DNA from 4 places in the Pseudoalteromonas lipolytica genome. Region 3 is predicted to be linked to each of the others. Evidence: predicted binding sites of a transcription regulator. Region 3 holds the regulator's gene; each other region holds the start of a gene.

What was found. The regulator LexA, encoded in region 3, represses DNA repair genes until DNA is damaged. The targets are predictions, from matches to a motif close to TACTGTATNNNNATACAGTA.
Region 1: D0907_RS20285 (LexA family protein) is a predicted target of LexA. The motif match lies at 3,331-3,350, and genes of this name have one in related genera.
Region 2: D0907_RS04955 (YebG family protein) is a predicted target of LexA. The motif match lies at 3,351-3,370, and genes of this name have one in related genera.
Region 4: uvrD (DNA helicase II) is a predicted target of LexA. The motif match lies at 2,771-2,790, and genes of this name have one in related genera.

The regions. Positions count from the first base shown of each region.
Region 1 covers NZ_CP032092.1:92,708-98,328, reverse strand. Annotated here, with positions in the region: gene D0907_RS20305 (hypothetical protein) at 1-196, shown strand, start outside; gene D0907_RS20295 (hypothetical protein) at 413-1,399, opposite strand; gene D0907_RS20290 (Y-family DNA polymerase) at 1,615-2,895, opposite strand; gene D0907_RS20285 (LexA family protein) at 2,898-3,320, opposite strand; gene D0907_RS20280 (hypothetical protein) at 3,514-3,816, shown strand; gene D0907_RS20275 (pentapeptide repeat-containing protein) at 4,410-5,621, opposite strand, start outside.
Region 2 covers NZ_CP032090.1:1,091,057-1,096,677, reverse strand. Annotated here, with positions in the region: gene D0907_RS04980 (bifunctional diguanylate cyclase/phosphodiesterase) at 1-404, opposite strand, end outside; gene D0907_RS04975 (chorismate mutase) at 738-1,889, shown strand; gene dsbB (disulfide bond formation protein DsbB) at 2,034-2,552, shown strand; gene D0907_RS04965 (DUF6170 family protein) at 2,552-2,854, shown strand; gene D0907_RS04960 (ComEA family DNA-binding protein) at 2,880-3,173, opposite strand; gene D0907_RS04955 (YebG family protein) at 3,424-3,732, shown strand; gene putP (sodium/proline symporter PutP) at 3,869-5,380, opposite strand.
Region 3 covers NZ_CP032090.1:3,468,849-3,474,469, forward strand. Annotated here, with positions in the region: gene ctaD (cytochrome c oxidase subunit I) at 1-1,507, opposite strand, end outside; gene coxB (cytochrome c oxidase subunit II) at 1,507-2,649, opposite strand; gene lexA (transcriptional repressor LexA) at 3,193-3,810, opposite strand; gene D0907_RS15590 (PaaI family thioesterase) at 3,984-4,421, shown strand; gene D0907_RS15595 (hypothetical protein) at 4,425-4,805, opposite strand; gene D0907_RS15600 (hypothetical protein) at 4,953-5,621, shown strand, end outside.
Region 4 covers NZ_CP032090.1:200,809-206,429, forward strand. Annotated here, with positions in the region: gene D0907_RS00925 (tRNA(Met) cytidine acetyltransferase TmcA domain-containing protein) at 1-563, opposite strand, end outside; gene uvrD (DNA helicase II) at 541-2,706, opposite strand; gene D0907_RS00935 (hypothetical protein) at 2,966-3,190, shown strand; gene D0907_RS00940 (YacL family protein) at 3,322-3,690, shown strand; gene D0907_RS00945 (peroxiredoxin-like family protein) at 3,734-4,360, opposite strand; gene D0907_RS00950 (dUTP diphosphatase) at 4,485-5,105, shown strand; gene yrfG (GMP/IMP nucleotidase) at 5,118-5,621, opposite strand, start outside.

The DNA.
Region 1 (5,621 bases), on a different replicon from region 3:
TGGGCATGATGACGTTAAATTAAGTGATGTTAAGACGCTTGAAGATACAGTTAGAAAACTAGTTTCGTCATATGCTTCTATCCGTATTACTAAGAAGAGTGGGTTGAATAATGTTATCTTCGTTACCGTTGAAAATGGGGTTGTAAAGGATACATATACAGGAGAATTGATAGACTTTGAAGCATTGGGCAGTTAACACCATGAAAGTGTTTATATACTGGCTAATTCAAAACCCTAACATCTTAGCTATGATTTTATTAGCTTTCCTCTTACTCACCGCGATTATATTCATAATTTTATGCTTTAACTTTAGCCTGGCTTTAGGGCTGCTTTATTTAGTGTGTGAATACGCGGCTATACGCTTCCTACTAATGCCTTTCATTAGTGAAGTGCTGCGCCCATAGCTAGCGCACTAATAGAATAGCTTGGTACGCTCCATGAGCATGCTAATAGCATTAGACTCCCTGCTTTTAACTTTAGGTGATAGTAAATCTTTGAATTGCGCTGTTTCAAATACATGGAGATGGTTATCACCTTGTATTGATTTACAGTTAGGGCAAGTGTTTGCCCAGTATTTACCGCCGTATTGCTTGGAAAATCTTAGCTCAATTGTATAAGGGCGCGGAAATGGTGGTTCATCTTCGCAAAATGGCGTCCCTAACCACCAAAATACGGGGATTACTTCTGAACATCTATAGCAAGTTTCAATGTCGGCTATGAACGGCTTATCTGGGGATTTGCGAGCAGTTGTGTACAGCTCTCTAGGAATTGAGTACTTATCTGCAACAGCAACTATTTTAGAGCCTTTCTTGCTGGTATTGCTGCATGATTGGCAAAGCCTTGGTGATAACTTTGAGTTTAGAGGTCGCCAATTGTATGGATCTTTAAGAACGTCAGAGGCTTTTAGTTTGATCCAGCTTCTTAATGCCGAACCATTTGAAATGCTATATGGTCTCCAGTCTTGCTCTTGTTCAGATACAATTTCGATGCCCAAATAGATTGACTGTCCTTTATGGCTAAATTGCCCAATCACATCACATACTGAGTCATGGTAGTAATAATCAGTTTGAACCCCTTCAAATGAACAATATTTTATATCTCTTTGTATTTCTTTGAGGCATTGATAGCAATTTTGATGGATCTGTATTGTTGTCTCAGCCTTTTTGTTTTCTAAGATGACATCTTTAATTAGTTTTTTGGCTTTATTATAACTATCACTTAGGCTGATGCAGTTGTTAGTTTTTGGGTGGATGAGCATCTTATTTTGCATAGAAGACAAATCACACATAAGCTCTTCACCACAATATGGACAAGTATAGGTTCCGCCCACTTGAATCGATTGAGCTGCAATTAAATGGCCTGAGTTATTGATACCAAATGGGACCGGTATTTCGTGCATATTTGTACCTTAATTTAAGGAATTATTTAAGATAGTCTGCTATACATGATTTAATAACATTAAAAAACACTGTAGGTGCATCATGGAAATGCCCGATTTATCGCATAATTTTAAGCTATTCATGTTGGCTTTTAACATTACCATTCTTTCAATTGGGTTGGGTTATTTTATTTACTCTGGGGTTTATACCTTGGTAGGGTTCTTCTAAATAATCTTTATGCTTTCGCAATAGGTAAATCTGAAAGTTTTGTTGTATAACTCAAAGGTGCTAAATCATCTTTAGGCCGCCAAGACTGAGAGAACCCTTCACTTGCGAGCTTTATTGCACTACGTCCAAATTTTCTATTTATCTCATCAATGACCAACGTTTTTGAGCTAATATTCAGTGGTAAAGTCTCAGATAACAGTTCAAGTTGTTGCATATCATCGTGTAATGAAAGTTCTTCAAAAATAACGCCAGCTTTTTTGTATTTAAACCCCTTCTTATAAATAGCTTTTAATGCAAAGCTTGCATAAGACACCAGTGTTGATGTATCCGCGGTGGGGTAGGGTAGTTTAATTGATTGTGACTTATGATACTGCGGCTCTGCCTGTCTAAATGAATCTGTGTGGATGAATATTGTTATTGCCGATGTGTAAGATTTAAATCGACGAAGTTTAAACGCAGCCTTTGTTGCATGTGCTGTAACAGCTTCAGAAAGCTCCGTAAGCTCTATCACCGGTTTTCCCATACTCTGAGATACGCAAATTCTATCGCGAGAGTCGTTTACATCTTTCAATTCAACCGCAGATTTTCCTCGTAACTCTTCCACAGTACGGGCAAGAACAACTGTGAACGTCTTTTTGATCCAACTAATGTCGGCATTTTTAAGGTCATACCCCGTATAGATTCCAAATTTATTTAGCTTTTTAGTAGTTCTACTTCCAACCCCCCAAATATCCTCTACAGGAGTATGTTTGAGAGCCCAATCAATTTTGTATTGTGAATCTAATACAACCACACCATTGGTGTGTTCTTTCCACTCTTTCTTTTTGGCGCAGTGACTTCCAAGTTTCGCTAGTGTCATTGTCTGAGATATACCCAAGCCACAACTAATACCTAAGTTCCTCTTAAGTGTCCTCTGTATGGTGTGTGCGTAGTCTTTTATATCTTTTGTAAAGTTTATATCGATGCGCCCAAAGCATTCATCAACAGAGTATCGTATTGTATCGAATAGGAAGTACTCTAACTCGGTATGAAAACGGTTACTCAAATCACCAAACAGCGTGAAATTACTCCCCCACAAGTGACCACCATGCGCAGCCACCAGTTGTTTAACTTTAAATGCTGGCTCTCCCATTTTGATACCTAAATCTTTGATAGCTTGATTTCGAGCTACAACATTGCCCTGGTTAGAACTAAGAACGCCAAGAGGGGTTTTATCAAAGTCGTATTGGGGGTTAAAGAGTTGGCAAAACGAAACGTAAGCAGCATTGATGTCGCAAAGAACCCACATAATTAGAATATCTTGATTAAACCAGTGACAACGCCCCAGACTACATGAGTATCCCAGTCATTGTTTTCATCGATATCAATTTCAATTGGCTCGAAGTCGGGGTTTTTACTAATAAAAACGGCTTTGTTGTTTTTTAATTGTAGTTCTTTCACAACAAATTCGTTGTCTAATGTAGCTAATACGATTCGTCCAGTTTTAATTGTTACTGACCTATCTACAACTATTATCGAGCCGTCAGTAATGTCAGGGGACATGCTGTTGCCTGACACCCTGAATAGGAATGTACTACTAGGGCGCTTAATTAGGAGCTCATCTAAACTGATTGAGTCGGATAGGTGATCTTCGCATGGATTGGGGAAACCTGCAGCAACTGAAAAGTCTGCAATAGGTAGTTCTGTGCTTGAAGGGGTAAGTTTGCTAAGCATAATTACAAATTACTGTATAAATAAACAGTAATTTTAGATGTGAATATTCCACATTACAACCAAGAAGTTTCTTTTCGGCTCGCGGTCTATGTGATTTCATCAATTATTAGTTAAATTTAAATCTTTTTCCCAGAATCGGGCGCGATTTAACGCATATGATAGCTTTGGCAAAAATATATGAGCTGGAGTAACTATGGATTTATGTTCAATTTCTTCGGAAGACGGTGATAAAGCCGTTTTCTTCAATGGGGTTTTGATTGCATACTATAATGCAGCAACTGATGAGCCAAACGTGTTATCTTTTGTTGAAAGTGTTGCTGATAATTTGAGTAGCGCTTCTGGTGCCAATATTAAAAAGGCGAAAATAGACAAAGCTCCTGACTTTGTTCATTGGGAGCAGAGCAAACAAGTAGAGAATATACTTTGGCCTAATAAAACAGCTAAACCTCCTATTTCTGATCTTTTCTCTCCAATCGAGCTGAGTTCTCAACCATAAATATTCATAACTGTTTATCGCTTGACCGCTAAATTTTGCCTTCGCAGGTGCGGTCAAGCCCCCCTTTTATCTAAAAGATAGAGAGTGCTTAATCTCGCGTAAAGCGGGTATGTTTTACTTCTGAATAATATATGTTATAATGTAACAATATAGTGAATAAAATATGGAGGATATACAAAGTAACTGCTGAGCTACAGTTCAATCTAGTTCGTTCTCAACTGCCCACATTAGAAAGCGTCAAAGTTTACTTCTAAATACTTTACTTTTTAACATTTCAGGGGCGTCAATAATAAACCTGCTCGCACTCATCCTTACTAGGTCAACTGGCCTCGGTGGGTTTTTGTGTGTGCAAAAAATAACAAAGAGGAAAACAATAATGTTAAAAAATAAAACATCTCAATTCTGGATCAATTTATTCGTGGCTATATTTTGGCCCTTAATAACACCTTACTTGCATCCGCATCTAGCTACCTTACCTGAAGTGCTAGGGGCTATATTAGTCGTTAGCTTTGATATTTGTATTGGATACCTTTCCTTTTGGATAGAAGTGCTAGAATTCCTTCGCCAATTAATCATCTAACACTTTAACCAACTTAAATTCTGAAGCGATTTCTTAAGCCAAGCCCAATTAAGAATATAAAAACAAATGAAGCGCTGGCATGAGCATAGCTCCAGAGGTAATAATTCCTAGGTATATCAGTTTTAAATAACTGTCCCATCCCAAATTGTCTAGCATCTTTGGAAACGGAAATAAAAGGTGTCATTGTGGCTATTGAAGTCGTAGCCGCGGGTGAAAGTGCTTCTCTCATCTCTAGTTCAGATTTACCAGCTAGGTATGAACTAAACAGCATGAATGATAAGAACAACCACAGCAAAGGTCGCATAATGCTTTGGCCATAATTACTTGTTGCTGAGTAGAGTAAATCCAATATTGATTGCGCTGTATTTAGCTTTGTCCATCTTTTCGCTCTCATTTCATCAGCGTGGAACATTAAAGCTTTATCGTGGTTCTTGTTTTGCTCAGCGAGCTCTTTAAGCCTGCAGAGCTTTTCAGCGTCAAGTTTATCAACAACTTTAAGAATAGGGGTGAATGGAATTGCCTTTTCTCTTATTAGATTGCACTTTAGATCACTCAGTTCAGTGTGGTGGTTTAGTTTTGTGCCTCTTAAATCAGGTATACAGTTAAAGTTACCATCAATGATAAAGTCTTTGTCGAACGTACTTCCTTTGAATGAAAGCTTTTGTATTTGGTCTGTTATTGCACCTTCGAAACTAAATGTAGATGTTGACTTAATTTCCTTAAAATCAACAAAAATACAGTCAAATGTTGCCGCCAAAAAGTGTGTGCCGCCTTTAAATTCAGCATGAGAAAAGTTTGTTGTTATATTGAATGCTGCCTCAGTGAAATAAGCCATGCATTCAAATGTGGCTGAGTTAAAATGAGTGTTTGAAGCGAAGTGTGTAGCAGCAAAAGCAACAGTGCGGCTAAATATAGCATTTGAGAAATTGGCATATGAGTTAAAAATGGTATTGGTAAAACTTGCTTCACCACCAAATTTAGCCCCAGTAAATTTGGCTTCACCTTCGAATCTTGCGTCATCAAAGTGGGTCGGTGAGGGGAAGTTTGCTCCTGTGAAATCTGCACCGCCATTAAAAATATAGCCTTCAAAAGATATAGTTTTTAAATATCGATGATGTTTACCGTAAATAGCGAGATCTTCATCTGGTGCAACACTTGCCAGTGAGTCTGGGGTGAAATTTACATGATTGAAGTCAACGTAAGTATCCGGGTGGTTCTTCATCCA
Region 2 (5,621 bases), 1.3 Mb from region 3:
AGCCTTTTATAAAAAGCGGAATAGTTATCTTGAGGAATAAAAGCGGCGGAGAGTCCATCTGCAGACGTACTGCGTATGCTGCCATCAACAGCAAATTTAATATCGGCATTGTGATTACTTTGCAAGTGAGACTCGTTAAGTAATAACTGGCTAGTAACGACATTATTCGCTTGTTCAGCAATATTTGTTTTTGTTTTTATCAAGCCGTTAAATTGACGACTTAAGCGTTCACTCGAATGCTTTAAAAGTTCGTGTTCTTCAAAAACGAGCTGCTTTTCTTCTGATTTAAGCATTAATGCCGCTGCACAAATACCCGCAATTAAACAAATTGCAGAAATCAGCAGCGATAGCTTCATACTTAACGAATTCACACCAAAACGAGATGGCGGGCGTCGATACACCACAGGACTACCTTATTAATAATTGTTATTATTTATTATCCAAAAACAAATATACCAGATTCATTTTTAGATTTATAAATTTTTTATGAAGATTGATGAATTTTCATAACTAATCCATGTGTTTTGCAAATTCCTTCGATATGCTGTTGACTTTATAAACGACACTTCTTACATTAACTGGATGAAACACATTATTTCTCGCACTTATTTTTCGTTTTTTAGCTTCTTTAGATAGAGGAGGCTTAACTGTTTGCGAGATAAATTCACCGAATAGCTAAAGCCTCCCTCTTGGGAGGCTTTTTTGTTTGTGCACTGTTTTGGAATGAGGAAACCAACATGAGCAACGATGCATTAAATGCGTTACGACACGATATCAATGAAATAGATTCCGATTTATTAGTATTACTCGCAAAACGACGACGTATTAGTCACAGTGTTGTTGAATATAAAATTGCCAACAATAAACCGATTCGCGATGAAGCCCGCGAACAAGCATTGCTTGAAAAGCTAATAAGCTATGGAAAGTCGCTGGGGTTAGACGCCTACTACATTAATAATGTGTTCCAGACTATTTTGGAAGACTCCGTATTAAATCAACAGGCCATGTTACAAAAAAGCCTGAACCCAGATGCAATGAGCGAAACGCATCGTGTGGCATATTTAGGTGGTCAGGGCTCATACAGCCAATTAGCGTGTCATAAATACTTTAGCCGCCGCCCGGGTAAGGTCATAGAAATAGGCTGCTCGAGCTTTGAGCAAATCACGGGGAAAGTTGAAAATGGCCAAGCCGACTTTGGCTTGTTACCAATTGAAAACACAAGTTCGGGCAGTATCAATGAAGTCTTTGATTTATTACAACACGCCCAAGTTTCTATTGTAGGTGAAGTCACTCACAGTGTTGAGCATTGTTTACTTGCAATACCGGGCACTGAGCTTTCACACATCAATAAAATATATGCGCATCCACAACCTTTCGCACAGTGCAGTCGTTTTGTGCAAGGGCTCGGTGATATCCAACATGAAACCTGTGATTCGACATTTCACGCGCTACAATCCGCAGTTGAGAACCCGAATAGTGCGGCCATTGGCTCTGCTCAAGCGGGTAAAAATGTTGGCCTCGAGGTTGTTAAGTCTGGACTTGCAAACCAAAGTGAAAACCACAGCCGCTTTATTGTTGTTGCACGTAAACCATTGCAAGTCTCTAAACAAATCCCCACTAAAACAAGTTTGATTATGGCAACTAAACAGCAAGCAGGTTCGCTTGCAGATGCCTTAATGATATTTAAACACCATCAAATTAACCTTGTAAAACTAGAGTCTCGACCAGTGCCAGGAAATCCATGGGAAGAAGTGTTTTACGTTGATTTAGAAGCAAACCTAGATGATGCACATGTAAAACAAGCGCTAGAAGAGCTAAAAGAGCATACCCAATACACACGCGTACTGGGTTGTTATCAAAGTGAATCTCTACAAGCTGTGAGTGTTTAACCTTCATTCATACACATTAAGTAAAGGAGCCGTTGGCTCCTTTACTATTTATCTGCGTTGTTTTTACGAATATTCATCGCAGGCACTTGCACCCTGCGCAGTCCCTAAGCATAATCTTGAAAACAATTAGAAATGAGATTTTTCATGAGTTGGTTAGCTGAGTTAGCAAACAAAAGAACCCCTTGGGTATTATTAGCCTTAACGGCACTCGCATTTGAAATAACAGCCCTGTTTTTTCAATATAATATGGGTCTAGAACCCTGTATTATGTGCATATACCAACGCACAGCGATGCTTGGTCTCTTAGCCGCGGGTATCATTGGAGCAATAAACCCACACGCTGTAACCTACCGATTAATCGCCTTTGCAACGTGGGGAGTCTCTGCCATTTGGGGCTACTTTATCGCAAAAGAGCACATTGCTATGCAAAACAACACAGATCCATTTGCATTTAGCTGTGCGTTTGAGCCAAATTTTCCTAGTTTCATGCCCCTACATGAATGGATCCCGCACTTTTTCGCAGCAACAGGAGACTGTGGCAACATTGATTGGCAATTTGCGTCAATGAGTATGCCCGCATGGATGGAAGTCATCTTTGCCGCATATTCAATTGTTTTTGTCGGGGTTTTAGCAAGCCGCTTACTAGTCAAAAAGTCACTGTAATGATTTACTTTTTTAGCAGTCAAATTCCTGAATTAAAGACCTTTAAAGTAAGGCAGCGTCAGCAGATAATAGCAATTGCACTGAGCCACTTAAGCCCAATGCATAAAATCGTTTTATCTGTGTGCAAACTGGCATTTTTAGCGCCCTTGTTTCTAGGCCTTGCCTACTTTGAAGGTTGGATGCTTTTACCTTGGTTATTATTAGCGGGATTAAGCTACCCATTAATCACAACGCCGGTTGAAAATATGTTCGCTCAACCTCACCTGCGAAAAGCGATACAAGAGTTTAAACAGGGCGAATAGACGCCCTGTTTAAATTACTATTTAGTTAAAGCGAAATTTTTCCTTCTATTTTAGCGAATAATTTATCACCAATCCCCTTAACCTCTTTCAGTTGCTTAACTGATTTAAATGGGCCTTGATTCTTACGATGCTCAACAATGGCTTGAGCCTTCGATTTACCAATGCCAGGTAACTGAGAAAGTTGCTCTACAGTGGCTTTATTGATACTCACTTTTTGAATTTTTGTTTGCACTGACTCAGCTGGTTTTTCAGCGAGTGCCTGAGTCGCCGGCAGTAATGCAAGACTTGCTGCAAATAGTAAACTTGATAATAACTTCATTGTTTCCTCCATGATGTCCTTACGTGGACTGTTAAATAGTCTCGTCACCGAACACTAATTCCATTACATTCGTCACTAATTTGGTGACAAACTAAATAAAGTCAATTTATGCCTTTTTGTCAAATTAATGTCATAAAAAATACACACACGCAGCTTGCAAATTCGGCCCCAAACGATTACTGTATATAAAAACAGTAATCAAAGTAGCGATTACACGCTGCAAATGCCACGCTTGAATGCAGGAGAAATCATGGCTGTTGTTGTTAAATATGTTGTAGAAAGAAACGGAGTCGAGCGCATGACGTTTACTACCAAAAAAGAAGCTGATGCGTACGATAAAATGCTCGACATCGCTGAGTCGTTAGAGCTCATGCTTGAGAAGGTAGATGTACCATTAAGTGAGCAACAAATTGAATCTCTAGCCCTTGAAATAGCAAAAGAAAAAGACCAATTTATGGCTGTCCTAAAAGGCGCTAAAGAACTGCCTAGCAAACCGAAAAAAGCCAAATCAGCAGACACAGATAAAGTCGCTGATATAAAAGAAAAAGCAGCCAGTTAATATCCCTTACTTTAGCAGCGGATATTATTCATCAAAGTAACCGGTCACTCTTAAAGTAGAGTTAAAAAATTAACACAAAAAAGGGCAACTTATGTTGCCCTTTTTAATTACATTCTAAAGAATGACACTTAGCGTCCTAAAGTGACGATTCAACTTCATCAAATAATTGTGTAATTTCTTGTTTTGGCTCTGATGTGTTCAAGCTAACGACCACAATGGCAATACTTGATAAGATAAAGCCCGGTACAATTTCATAAATAATGGCACTTAACTTTTCACCATCAATCGTAATCGGTGCATAAATCCAAAACAGCACTGTCGCAGCGCCCACAACCATTCCCGCTATTGCCCCTTGTAGGTTCATTCGTCTCCAATAAAGGCTAAGCAACACTAACGGTCCAAATGCAGCACCAAACCCTGCCCATGCATTGCTCACTAAATCTAATATAGAGTTATCACGGTCATAAGCTAAGTAGATAGCAAAAACGGCAACCAACATCACACTAACACGACCAATTAATACCAACTCTTTTTGAGACGCGTCGCGATTCAGGTAAATTTTATAAAAATCCTCAGTCAAAGAGCTCGAACACACTAATAACTGCGAAGAAATAGTACTCATGATCGCTGCTAAAATTGCGGCTAGGAGAAAACCTGCGATCAGTGGGTGGAAAATGAGTTCAGATAAAACTAAGAAAATTGTTTCTTTATCGTCGATTGGCATTTGGTTTTCAAGCATATAAGCCGCACCGAATAAACCAGTAAATACAGCACCAATTGCAGACAATGTCATCCAAGACATACCAATACGACGCATGGTAGGCATATCTTTGACAGAGCGCACTGACATAAAGCGGACAATAATATGTGGCTGACCAAAATAACCTAAGCCCCAAGCCATTGCCGAAATAATCGCAATTGTCGAGCCACCTGCAAACCAATCCATCATGTTAAGTGCATGAATTTCTGTTTCTTTGGGTGAGCTTAATAATAGGTCATAGCGAGCATTAGCCAAGGTGTCCATGAAAGGCTGATCAAGCATTGTAAAAGTCGCAATTGGCACAGCTAATAACGAGATAAACATAATACAGCCTTGCACAAAGTCTGTTAAACTTACTGCAAGAAATCCACCAAACAAGGTATACACAACCACAACACCCGTGGTGATATAGAGCCCCATTTCGTAGCTCATATTAAATGAGTTTTCGAATAATTTACCACCGGCAACAACACCTGATGAGGTATAAAGAGTAAAGAAGACAATGATCACAATGGCAGAAATAACGCGAAGAATATTCTTATTATCATCGAATCGATTAGCGAAGTAGTCTGGGATAGTAATCGAGTCATTCGCCTTTTCGGTATACACACGTAATCGCGGCGCTACGAGGAAATAGTTTGCCCAAGCACCTAATACGAGTCCTATTGCAATCCAAACTTTACTTAAACCAAATAAATACATTGCACCTGGCAGGCCCATTAACAGCCAACCACTCATGTCAGACGCACCTGCCGATAACGCAGCTACACTGGGTGATAAATTACGCCCACCTAGCATATAACCCGATACATCGTCAGTTGATTGCTTATAGGCATAAAGCCCTATTCCCAACATAACAATGAAGTACAATGCTAACGAAATTATCATTCCTGTTTCCAAATCAGCCTCCAAAAATTAATCAATGTAGGCTTCTAATCCAAATAATGACTCGCAAGTTACTTAGTTTTAAGACATTATTGGGATAAAAGCCGGTATCACACACGACTATATCATGCTTGTGCCCCACAACTCCAATTAAGCCGATGAGCTGTATAATTTACAATAACAACGGTTTGCTAACAATTTTTCTGATATTTAATTCAAGTTATAGAATTTAAGCACAATTTAT
Region 3 (5,621 bases):
TAGCGGGGGCTTTTTCGCCGCCTCTGGCACACTTAAAGACCACTAAAACAAACAGCAGTTGCGATAAACCAAACGCAAACCCACCGATACTGATGATGGCATTGAAATCAGCAAATTGAAGTGCGTAATCTGGAATACGGCGGGGCATACCTGCAAGCCCCACAAAGTGCATTGGGAAAAACAGCACGTTAACGCTAACAAGCGATAACCAAAAGTGCCATTTAGCCAAGGTCTCGTTATACATATTGCCCGTCCACTTCGGCAGCCAATAATAGGCCCCAGCCATAATGGAGAACACAGCACCTGTAACTAATACATAATGGAAGTGGGCAACCACAAAGTAGGTGTCATGATACTGAAAATCGGCCGGTGTAATAGCAAGCATAAGCCCCGAAAAACCACCTAACGTAAATAACACAATAAAGGCGATTGCAAACATCATGGGTATTTCAAAGCTAATAGAGCCTCGCCACATTGTTGCCACCCAGTTAAACACTTTTACCCCAGTTGGCACCGAAATCAGCATCGTCGCGTACATAAAGAACAATTCGCCAGCAACCGGCATACCTGTCGTAAACATGTGGTGTGCCCAAACAATAAAGCTTAAGAGTGCTATTGATGAGGTTGCATACACCATGGACGCATAGCCGAATAATTTTTTGCGCGAAAAGGTCGGCACAATCGTTGAGATAATACCGAACGCCGGTAAGATCATAATGTAGACTTCAGGGTGACCAAAGAACCAGAAAATATGCTGGAACATCACCGGATCTCCGCCACCAGCAGCATCAAAAAAACTGGTCGCAAAGTACTTATCGGTCAATACCATTGTCACGGCACCTGCCAGCACGGGCATAACAGCAATCAGTAAGAAAGCCGTGATCAGCCACGTCCATACAAATAGAGGCAGTTTCATCCATGTCATACCCGGCGCTCTAAGGTTTACAATTGTCACAATGACATTGATAGCGCCCATAATTGAGCTAATACCCATAATATGCACTGCAAACACAAACAGCGCGGTATTATCGTTACTGTAAGTCGTTGAAAGCGGTGCATAGAACGTCCAACCAAAAGCGGGACCACCACCGGGCATAAGCAGCGATGCCAATAAAATAAGGAAGGCAAAAGGTAAAATCCAAAAGCTCCAGTTGTTCATTCGTGGTAAGGCCATATCTGGCGCACCTATCATCATAGGTACCATCCAGTTCGCAAGCCCTGTAAAGGCGGGCATCACAGCCCCAAATACCATGATCAACCCATGTACTGTGGTCATTTGGTTAAAAAAGTGAGGATCAACCAATTGTAAACCTGGTTGGAATAATTCAGCACGGATCACCATCGCCATGGCGCCGCCAATTAAAAACATCGTCAACGAGAAGATCAGGTACAAACTACCGATGTCTTTATGGTTGGTTGTATATAACCAACGCTTGAAACCTTTCGCTGGATGATGGTGGTCGTGATGCGCATGCTCAGTGGCTTGCTCATTAATAACGTTACTCATTAGTTCGCCTCCGCTGCTGCATCAATTGCTGCTTGAATCTGACTCGGTTGAATGACATCACCGGTATTGTTACCCCACGCATTGCGTTTATAAGTGATGACTGCTGCAAGTTGTTTTATTGAAAGCTGTTTATCAAACGCTTGCATCGCTGTACCTGGCTTACCATGTAAAACAATATCAATATGATCGTTCACATCGCCCAACACGATTGGGCTGCCTTTTAAGGCTGGAAATACACCCGGCAATCCCATGCCAGTGGGCTGATGGCAGGCTGCGCAGCTGGCCATATAGACTTGCTCGCCTAAAACAACTAATTCATCTTTCGAAAGAGTTTGATCAAGTAATGCGGCATCTGCAGCAGCGGCTTGTTCTTTCGCTTGTTTTGCGTCTGCAAGCCAAGTCGCAAACTCATCTTCTGGCAATGCCTCAACAACCACCGGCATAAAACCATGGTCTTTGCCACATAACTCTGCGCATTGGCCGCGGTACATACCGGGCTCGTTAATGCGTGTCCATGCTTCATTAATAAAGCCGGGATTGGCATCTTTTTTCACGGCAAAATCAGGAACCCACCAAGAATGTATTACATCATCAGAGGTCATTAAAAAACGTACTTTTTTGTTGATTGGTAACACCAGAGGTTTGTCGACTTCGAGTAGGTAGTGCTCTGTTTTTTCGGCTTGATTATCTATTTGATCTTTCGGTGTCGCTAAAATCGAATAGAAAGCAATATCTTCTCCCATGTATTCATAGTGCCACTTCCACTGCGACCCTGTTACTTTGATTGTAATATCTGCTTTTGAAGCATCTTCCATGGCAATAAGCGTTTTGGTGGCAGGGATCGCCATAGCGATTAAGATCACAAATGGAATTGCAGTCCAAAGTATCTCAACCTTCGTGCTTTCATGGAATTGGGCAGGCTTTGCCCCTTTAGACTTACGATGATGTATCAAAGCCCAAAACATCACCGCAAATACGATGATGCCAATCACACAACAAATAATAAATATCGTCATATGTAATTCATAAACATTATTACTTATATCAGTGACACCTTTACGCATATTGAATTGGCTATTTGCCAAAGCAAGTTGCGGAAGTGCTACCAATATAAGCCACAAGGTGTAACGCAGTTTACCCATGTGACAGCTCCTTTTAATGCTATTGCAAGACGCAAAGCGAAAAGGCGTTACAGCTGGTGCCCATTCGTTTTTTTTATTGTTTAAATACCCAAACCAATCGATGGTTGATGTGTCATCTGCAAACAGCTTGGGTCTGTGTATCATCACGACGCAGTGAACGACACACTCATTGTTTAACCCCCTTACACATTTGTTGTGTGTCTTTTTCGTAAATAGGTGTTAATACAATGTACTTAACCAATTAGTTAAAAAATGAGCAATAAGCAAGTTTTCGTGGTAATAAATGTTTATTTTGGTGCAAAAATAACAACTATAATCAGCGCGTTAATTAATACTTAAGGCAAGTATAAAAACTTAAAAAGAAAGGAAAACTGCGCCGTATAAGGCTTTATGTAGAAAGTAAGGGTTAACAAATCTTAGGTAAACGGTCAAAAACAAACAACGCACCAAATTGAATCAATTTGGTGCGTTGTTTCAAAAAAGTTTAGCAAAGCAGATAAAGGAATTACTCTGCTTGTAACGATTAACGCGTAATATAAAAAGCTACATCCAATCAGCGTTGCGAATAACCCCAACCGCTAAGCCTTCAATATTAAATGACTCATGCTCTAAGTCCACTTCAATCGGGGCAAACTCTTCATTTTCAGCATGCAAAAATACTTTACGTCCTGCTTTTTCTAAACGTTTTACAGTCACATCGTCATCGACACGTGCCACAACAACTTGGCCATTTTCTGCAACTTGCGTTTTGTGTACTGCCAGTAAGTCACCATCCATGATACCAATGTCTTTCATACTCATGCCGTTAACTCGCAATAAGAAGTCTGCAGCGGGTTTAAACAATGCAGGGTCAACCTGACAATGGCTTTCTACATGCTCTTGCGCCAAAATAGGTTCACCCGCGGCAACACGCCCAATCAGTGGTAAGCCAAGCTGTTCTGGCTCGTCTTCTTCGACTAATTGAATGCCTCGGCTTGCTCCAGGCTTCATTTTAATCATGCCTTTTTTTGCCAGTGCTTTTAGATGCTCTTCAGCGGCATTGGCACTTTTAAATCCCAATGTTTGCGCTATTTCAGCACGCGTAGGTGGCATACCAGTGTCTTTAATAAATACTTTAATAAGTTCTAAAATTTGCGATTGGCGTTTTGTTAATGGGCGCATACAACTGGTTTTCCATACAGTACATTTAACTGTGAGTATATACAGTTATCTGAAAATCGCAAATTTAAATTCCCCTTCCTCTCATGATAAAAAACAAGCATTGAACGGTGGGGATAGATACCATATTGTATACCGATATTTCACTTAAGAAGTTAGTTTGCGAAGGAAACACAATGAGCATTTGGTATCAACCATTCACCCTCGAATTATGTAAAGAACTCGAACAGGGTATTACTGGGCAAGGCACATTAATGAAAACAATGGGCATTGAAATAACCGAAATCGGCGACGATTATTTAGTGGCCACTATGCCCGCTATTCCAGAGCATCATAACCCTATGGGGATGGTCCATGGTGGTGCTAATGTTGTTTTAGCAGAGACTGTAGCAAGTTATGCAGCCAATTTTGTGGTCGACTTCACCGCATATTATGCTGTTGGCCAAGAAATAAATGCCAATCACATTAAAGCCTCTCGAAAAGGCCTCTTAACAGCCACGGCAAAGCCACTGCACTTAGGTAAGCGAACATCTGTATGGGAAATTAAAATAACGAATGCGGCAGGTGAACTATGCTGCGTATCACGAATGACCGCAGCGGTAGTCAAGCGTTAGTGATTAACGCTCAACAGGATAAATAGTAATTTCGAGCCCTGCGCCAATCGCTGAAATACGTAATAAGGTGTCTGCGTGCAGGGCTTGATTAAAACATTTAGGTGAGTCACCCGACTCAAACCCAATATCGAAAGTACGCTTTGAGCAAGACAACCATTGCTTTAATGCATTGCGTGAGCACGACTCTATAAGTTCACATAATTGGTTGATAGCTTTATCTGGTGTGCTGATATCAGCCGCGGCTTCAATACGTGCTAATTGACGGTATTCATCTTGGTCGTAATGTAAAACCATGGCGTTTTTCTTTAAATCAGCTACCAGCGCACTCATATCGTGTTTTGATTCAAGTTCCAGATCTACATTTAAAAATTGAATTTCCGACATACTCTCGTTTTTACCCTCTATTGATATCTCTGAAACTTTAACTCAGTTTTGTACATAAACCAAATTTAGAATACAGTAAATGCTGCAAGAGCGTTGAGTCGCTCTGTCTATACCGCTGCCCAATAAAAAAATAATAAGAGGTAATCAATGAATAAGCGCGTATTTAAATATGCCCGTAAAGGGCATAAGTGGCTGGGTTACTTACTCGCCATACAACTCTTTTTTTGGTTATTAGGGGGCTTAGTAATGAGCTCAATACCCCTTCAAAAAGTACATGGTAAACATTTAGCCAATCGTAGCTTAGATAATCCATTTACCTTGCATGATTACCCCGCTTCTCTTGACCAAATAACCAAACAATTTCAGCAAATTGATAGCATTCAATACCGTCATTTTTTAACCACTCCCATCATCGAAGTGACGACTAATAAAGGCGTGTTTAACTTTGACGGTCAATCAGGTCGTGCTATGAGCACACCAACTAAAACTGAAATTATTGCCAATGCAAATGCACACTTACTCATCAAGGCGGATGTCGCGGGTGCGCAGTTACTAGAAAAAGGAGCGAGAGAAGTCGGTCACCGCTCCAATGTGTGGCAAGTGAGCTATAACGATTGGTTAAATACAACCGTTTATTTAGAAGGCGACTCCGGTAAAGTCATTAGTGTTCGTAGCACCTTGTGGCGCATTTTTGACTTTTTCTGGATGCTGCATATCATGGATTATGATGAACGAGAAAATTTCAACAACCCATTACTAATTAGCTTTGCCGCAAGTAGCGTATTATTTTGTATTACGGGCATTATTTTATTACTA
Region 4 (5,621 bases), 380 kb from region 3:
TGTGCGCGACCCTGTGCTGTTTTAATTATTTGCTCAATACACGCCTGTTGTTGAGAAAAGTCAATTAATGCGTGATGTGGGTGTATTGTTTGATATGTCGTTGGCGTGATGTGCTGCTTAAAAATGTGTGTTTGCGACTCTAATAATGTAGTTAGGCGTTCATTAAAGAAACTATGCGTTATTGTTTGTCCAAACGATGTGACGTTTTCAAGCGCAGGATCGACCCATGTTGGGTCATTCGGGAGTAATAAAATAAACACACCACCGGCTTTAACTGTACCGGCAAGCGCGGCTAACTTATCTGCATACAGTCCACTAAAACCATCAAAAATCGCGTGTTGAAACTCTTGTCCAAGAATTTGATGAACATGCTTTGGGAAGGCGCTATTTTTTAATTGATGGCAACTGCTAAACACATACGTGTTTGGCAGTGACAGTTGATTGGCAAATGCATAACACCAGGTTGCATCACCTTGCACCACAATAAGCTGACGATGCTTGGCAATCGTCAGCTCAGTGATGAGCATGCTTAGGTAGTCGTTATAAGGCTTGAAGTCTTGCATACTGAGTAACAAGCCACTTACTGCCTAAATCATCAAAGTTCACTTGAATACGTGACTGTGCACCACTGCCTTCATAATTTAGTACCGTTCCTACACCAAATTTTGCATGTAAAACGCGTTGCCCTAAATTAAAGCCACTGTCTTCAAATGCGGCATGTGTGACTGATGAGCTAAAACGGCCTGCGGCTGGGGGCCTTGAAACTTGTGTTTTGATACGAATTTCCTCAACACAGTCTTCTGGCATTTCGCGCAAGAATCGAGAGGGGCTGTGGTATTTTTCTTGGCCATATAAACGGCGAGTTTCAGCGTGACTAATGTACAGCTTTTCCATCGCTCGGGTCATGCCTACATAACACAAACGGCGCTCTTCTTCTAAGCGACCAGACTCCTCATTACTTTGCTGTGAAGGAAACATGCCTTCTTCAACACCCACCATAAAAACAAGCGGGAACTCAAGGCCTTTTGCTGAATGAAGTGTCATCATTTGCACGGCATCTTCGTGCTCATCGGCTTGACCTTCGCCTGATTCGAGAGAAGTGTACGCAAGAAAGCCTTGCAGTGGTGAGCTGAATTCTTCGTCTTCAGGTAGCTCATATTGGCCACAGGCACTAATGAGCTCTTCTAAGTTTTCTACGCGAGCGCGGCCTTTTTCACCTTTTTCAGCTTGGTACATGGCCATCAACCCTGAAGTTTGAATCGCGTATTTAGCTTGCTCTTCTAAGGTAAGATCACTGATTTTGTCTTCAATGTGCTCAACCAGCTCTAAAAATTTTGTTACTGCACTGGCTGCACGCCCAGATAGATGCTGCTGTTCAATAATGGCTTTTGCAGCATACCACAGAGGAAGAGACTCGTTCCGCGCACAGTCACGAATGTGGCTGAGGGTTTTATCTCCAATGCCACGAGCAGGGGTGTTAATAACGCGCTCAAAGGCGGCATCATCTTGGCGATTACCCACTAAGCGCAGGTACGAAAGGGCGTCTTTAATCTCTTGACGCTCGAAGAAGCGCATGCCGCCATAAATGCGGTATTTAAGCCCTTCTTGTAACATGGCTTCCTCGAGTACACGAGATTGCGCATTGTTACGGTATAGAATCGCGGCATCTTGCAAGGCATTACCAGCATTTAACCAGCTACGCAGTTTACTGCTTACGAAACGGGCTTCATCTAATTCGTTAAAAGCGGCATACACCGAAATTGGTTCACCTTCGTTACCATCGGTCCAGAGGCTTTTACCCATGCGTTCAGCATTATTTTTAATTAGCGCATTGGAGGCTTTTAATATTGTGGCTGTTGAGCGGTAGTTCTGTTCAAGACGAATGGTTTCGGCTTCGAAGTCGGTTAAAAAGCGTTTAATATTCTCAATACGTGCACCGCGCCAACCATAGATACTTTGGTCATCATCACCTACTATCATAATGCTGTTGGTGTTTCCTGCTAGCAGCTTTAACCAAGCATATTGAATCGTATTGGTATCTTGGAACTCGTCTACCAACATATGAGCAAAACGCTGCTGATAATGACGCAGTAGCGTAGGGTGATTGTTAAGTACTTCGTAGCAGCGTAATAAAATTTCTGCAAAGTCGACCAAACCAGCACGATCACATGCTTCTTGATATGCTGCATAAACTTTCAGCATCATTTGCTCATTGATATCGTAAGCCTGAATATCTTTAGGGCGCAGACCTTCGTCTTTTTTAGCACTGATGTACCAGCTAAACTGTTTCGCTGGCCACTTTTTATCATCGATATTCATTGCTTTAAGTAAGCGTTTGATCATTCGCTGCTGATCGTCTGAATCTAAGATTTGAAAGCTTTCAGGTAATTTTGCTTCACGATGATGTGCACGCAAAATACGGTGAGACAACCCGTGGAAAGTGCCAATCCACATGCCACCAACAGGCGCTTTTAAGGTTTCTTCTACGCGAGAGCGCATCTCTTTTGCAGCTTTATTGGTAAAGGTGACCGCAAAAATACTGTAGGCAGAGGCTTGCTCAACTTGCATTAGCCATGCGATACGATGAACAAGTACTCGAGTTTTACCAGAACCTGCACCAGCAAGTACTAGCATATTTTGCAATGGGGCTGCGACTGCATCCCGTTGTTTGTCATTTAAGCCATCGAGTAATTCAGAAACGTCCATCGTTACGCCTTTTCAATCTATAATGAGAGGAGTATAACAGGTGTTTATGCAAGGCTAAATAAAATACTGTTTTTATAAACAGCTATTTTGGCAAGTTATTAAAATTGCATAATAAAAATTGTGAATTTGACCTATTTGTGGCAAAAAGAACTAAAATAAAAACAGTGTGAAAATTTAACGTGTTGATTTATAAAATATAATAAGTTGGCATGAAGTGTGTTTATAAAAAGTATAATCATCAAAAACTACAGAGGTTAGTATGGCAGAGCAAGGTTCTGGCGGTAATGTAATCGCAGCAATATGTAATATCTTTTTTCCCGGTTTAGGGCAACTGGTGCAAGGTCGTTTGATGGCGGCGATCGCATTTTTCTTAGCGTGGATCATAAGTGGGGTATTAATTTATGTCGCCGTTGGTTTCATATTACTTCCGATTGTATACCTATGGGCAATCATTGATGCCGCGCGTTTCAAGTCGCGACTCTAGCAATTTTTTATATATCTAAACAGCATTAACACTAGCGCCATTGGGCGCTAGTGTTGTTTTTGGCCTTCTGAACTCGCTACTGCATGCCGCAACCGATATAATTACTGCATCAAGAGTTGTGAGTATTTACGATGGAATATCAATTTATCCGCGATCCAATGAGCGGTTTACGTATTAAAATTTCGACTGAACATGCGGTTATCGGTCGTTGGTTGAATGAAGAAATAGGCAAAGAAAAAATAGCGATGGTCCAGGCGCTAATTTCCGCCGTTAAAAATAGCCATGAGCCCTTAACACTGCAAGGCCAAGAAATAGATTTGATTTTGAGTAAGGACGAAGCGTTGTTTGAAGCTCATGCTCTTCATCAAGATAATGAAGATCTCATGGCGTATCAGGATGATGATTTAATGCTTGAAGAAGATGGCTTAAGCAGTGGCTGCGGTTTTGAGGATTTTGTTGATTTAATTGAGTCTTGGCACGCGTTTGCGCAAGGTCGTTAAGCAGGGCTTAAAGCCCTACTTAATTAATCACTCGATAGTGTGTTTATTGTTCGCTCACTGATTTAACTGCGGCTAACAATACGTCTTCTGTTAAACGAACTTTATAATTAGGGTTCGCATACTGAAAGTGGATAAGCCCTTGCTTATCTACTACAAAAACAGCAGGAACGGGTAACGCAACCTGTGCTTTGCCATCGAGTGATACAAAGTTAACCCCTAACTTGTTGCGATAAATTTTTGCGGTCTTGTCATCGAGATAAAATGCCAATCCCAACGTTTGGCTCAATGCCAAACTATCATCAGAGAGTAGTTGATAGTTCGCAGAGGTTATTTTAGTCTCGGCTAGCTTTTCTGGACTATCCGGAGATATTGCAATAATTTGTGCCCCCAAGTCTGCTAATTGATCCTCAATTTTTTGTACGTTGGCTAATTGCTTGGAACAATAGGGACACCATCCACCTCGGTAAACGATTAATACGGTAGTTTTTTCTTTAAAACGTTTTTTTAAAGAAACGGTTGTGCCGTTTTGGTCTTTTAAATCAACATCTGGAATTGTTAATCCAGGCAATAGTGGACTGACGTGCTCTGCCGAGTCAGCAATATTATGAGCTGTGGCTGCAAGTGTTTGGCTAGATAGCACAAGTAATGCACTAACAAGAAGGGTTCTCAGCATGGTATTCCTCAATTATTTTTTTCAACTGCTTATGAAGACCTGCTTAGCTGTTTTTTAATTTCATCAATGCTGAATTTATCTGTAGTATATAGCTAAATAAAAATGCAAGTTGGGATTAAAAATGTCTGCTAATTTACAAAAAATCGTTGTCATGCTTGAGATGCAAAATGCCATGAATACAAAAGTGCATGAGCAATGGTTTAGCCAAGGTTTTGAATGGTATCGTGCTATTTGGGTTGAGTGTGCTGAAATGCTCGACCACTATGGTTGGAAATGGTGGAAAAAACAAACCCCAGATACTGAGCAAGTTATTTTGGAGCTGGTCGACATTTTCCATTTTGGTTTATCACTGCGTATCGACGGGGAAACAAGTTACGAGCAACTTGCCGCTCAACTTGAAGCTGAACTAAGTGCGCCTGAGCAAGCTGACGATTTTAAACAAACGCTTGAGTTATTGGCTGCAACCGCCGTTGCTGAAAAGCGTTTTAATGCTGCCGCATTCGCTGGATGTATGGCGCAAATTGGCATGGATATCGACGATTTATATCGTGGCTATGTTGGCAAAAATACACTTAATTTCTTCCGCCAAGATCATGGTTACAAAGATGGCAGTTATATAAAGGTGTGGAACGGTCAAGAAGATAACGAGCATTTAGTTGAAGTCGTTAAAAGCCTCGATACGGAGCATGCTGATTTTGCAAAGCTTGTCTATCAAGGCTTAGAGCAGCGTTACCCTAAATAAACCTATTTATGCTCATTTTAGGGGCATGAAGTCACGAAAGTCGGTGGTAGATAAATAGCCATCGAACTGTTTATGCGGTTGTCGGCTATCAGGGTTGGCAACCGCAAGTATATGGCCTATGCCAAACTCTTTGGCCGCATCGAGCACTGCGGGACTGTCATCAACAAATAAAGTGCGCGCTTTATCAAACTGCCATTCTTGTTGCACTTGCTGCCATAAAGGTTGATGTTCTTTACTCACACCATATTGATGGGTTGAAATAACGCCATCTAAATAATTGTCTATTGCCGTTAACTCAAACTTTAACATGACACAATCTGGGTGGGCATTCGTAAGTAAGATTAATTCTTTGCCTGTTTTTCTAAGTTCGGTTAGAAAAGGGGGGACGTCTTCGCGAATTTTTATTAAATGCTGAATATCACGCTTTAACGCCATAATGGGTAAATCGAGTTGCTGTTGCCAGTAATCTAAACAATACCAACTTATTTGGCCGCTTACTTTTTGATAGCGTTGAAA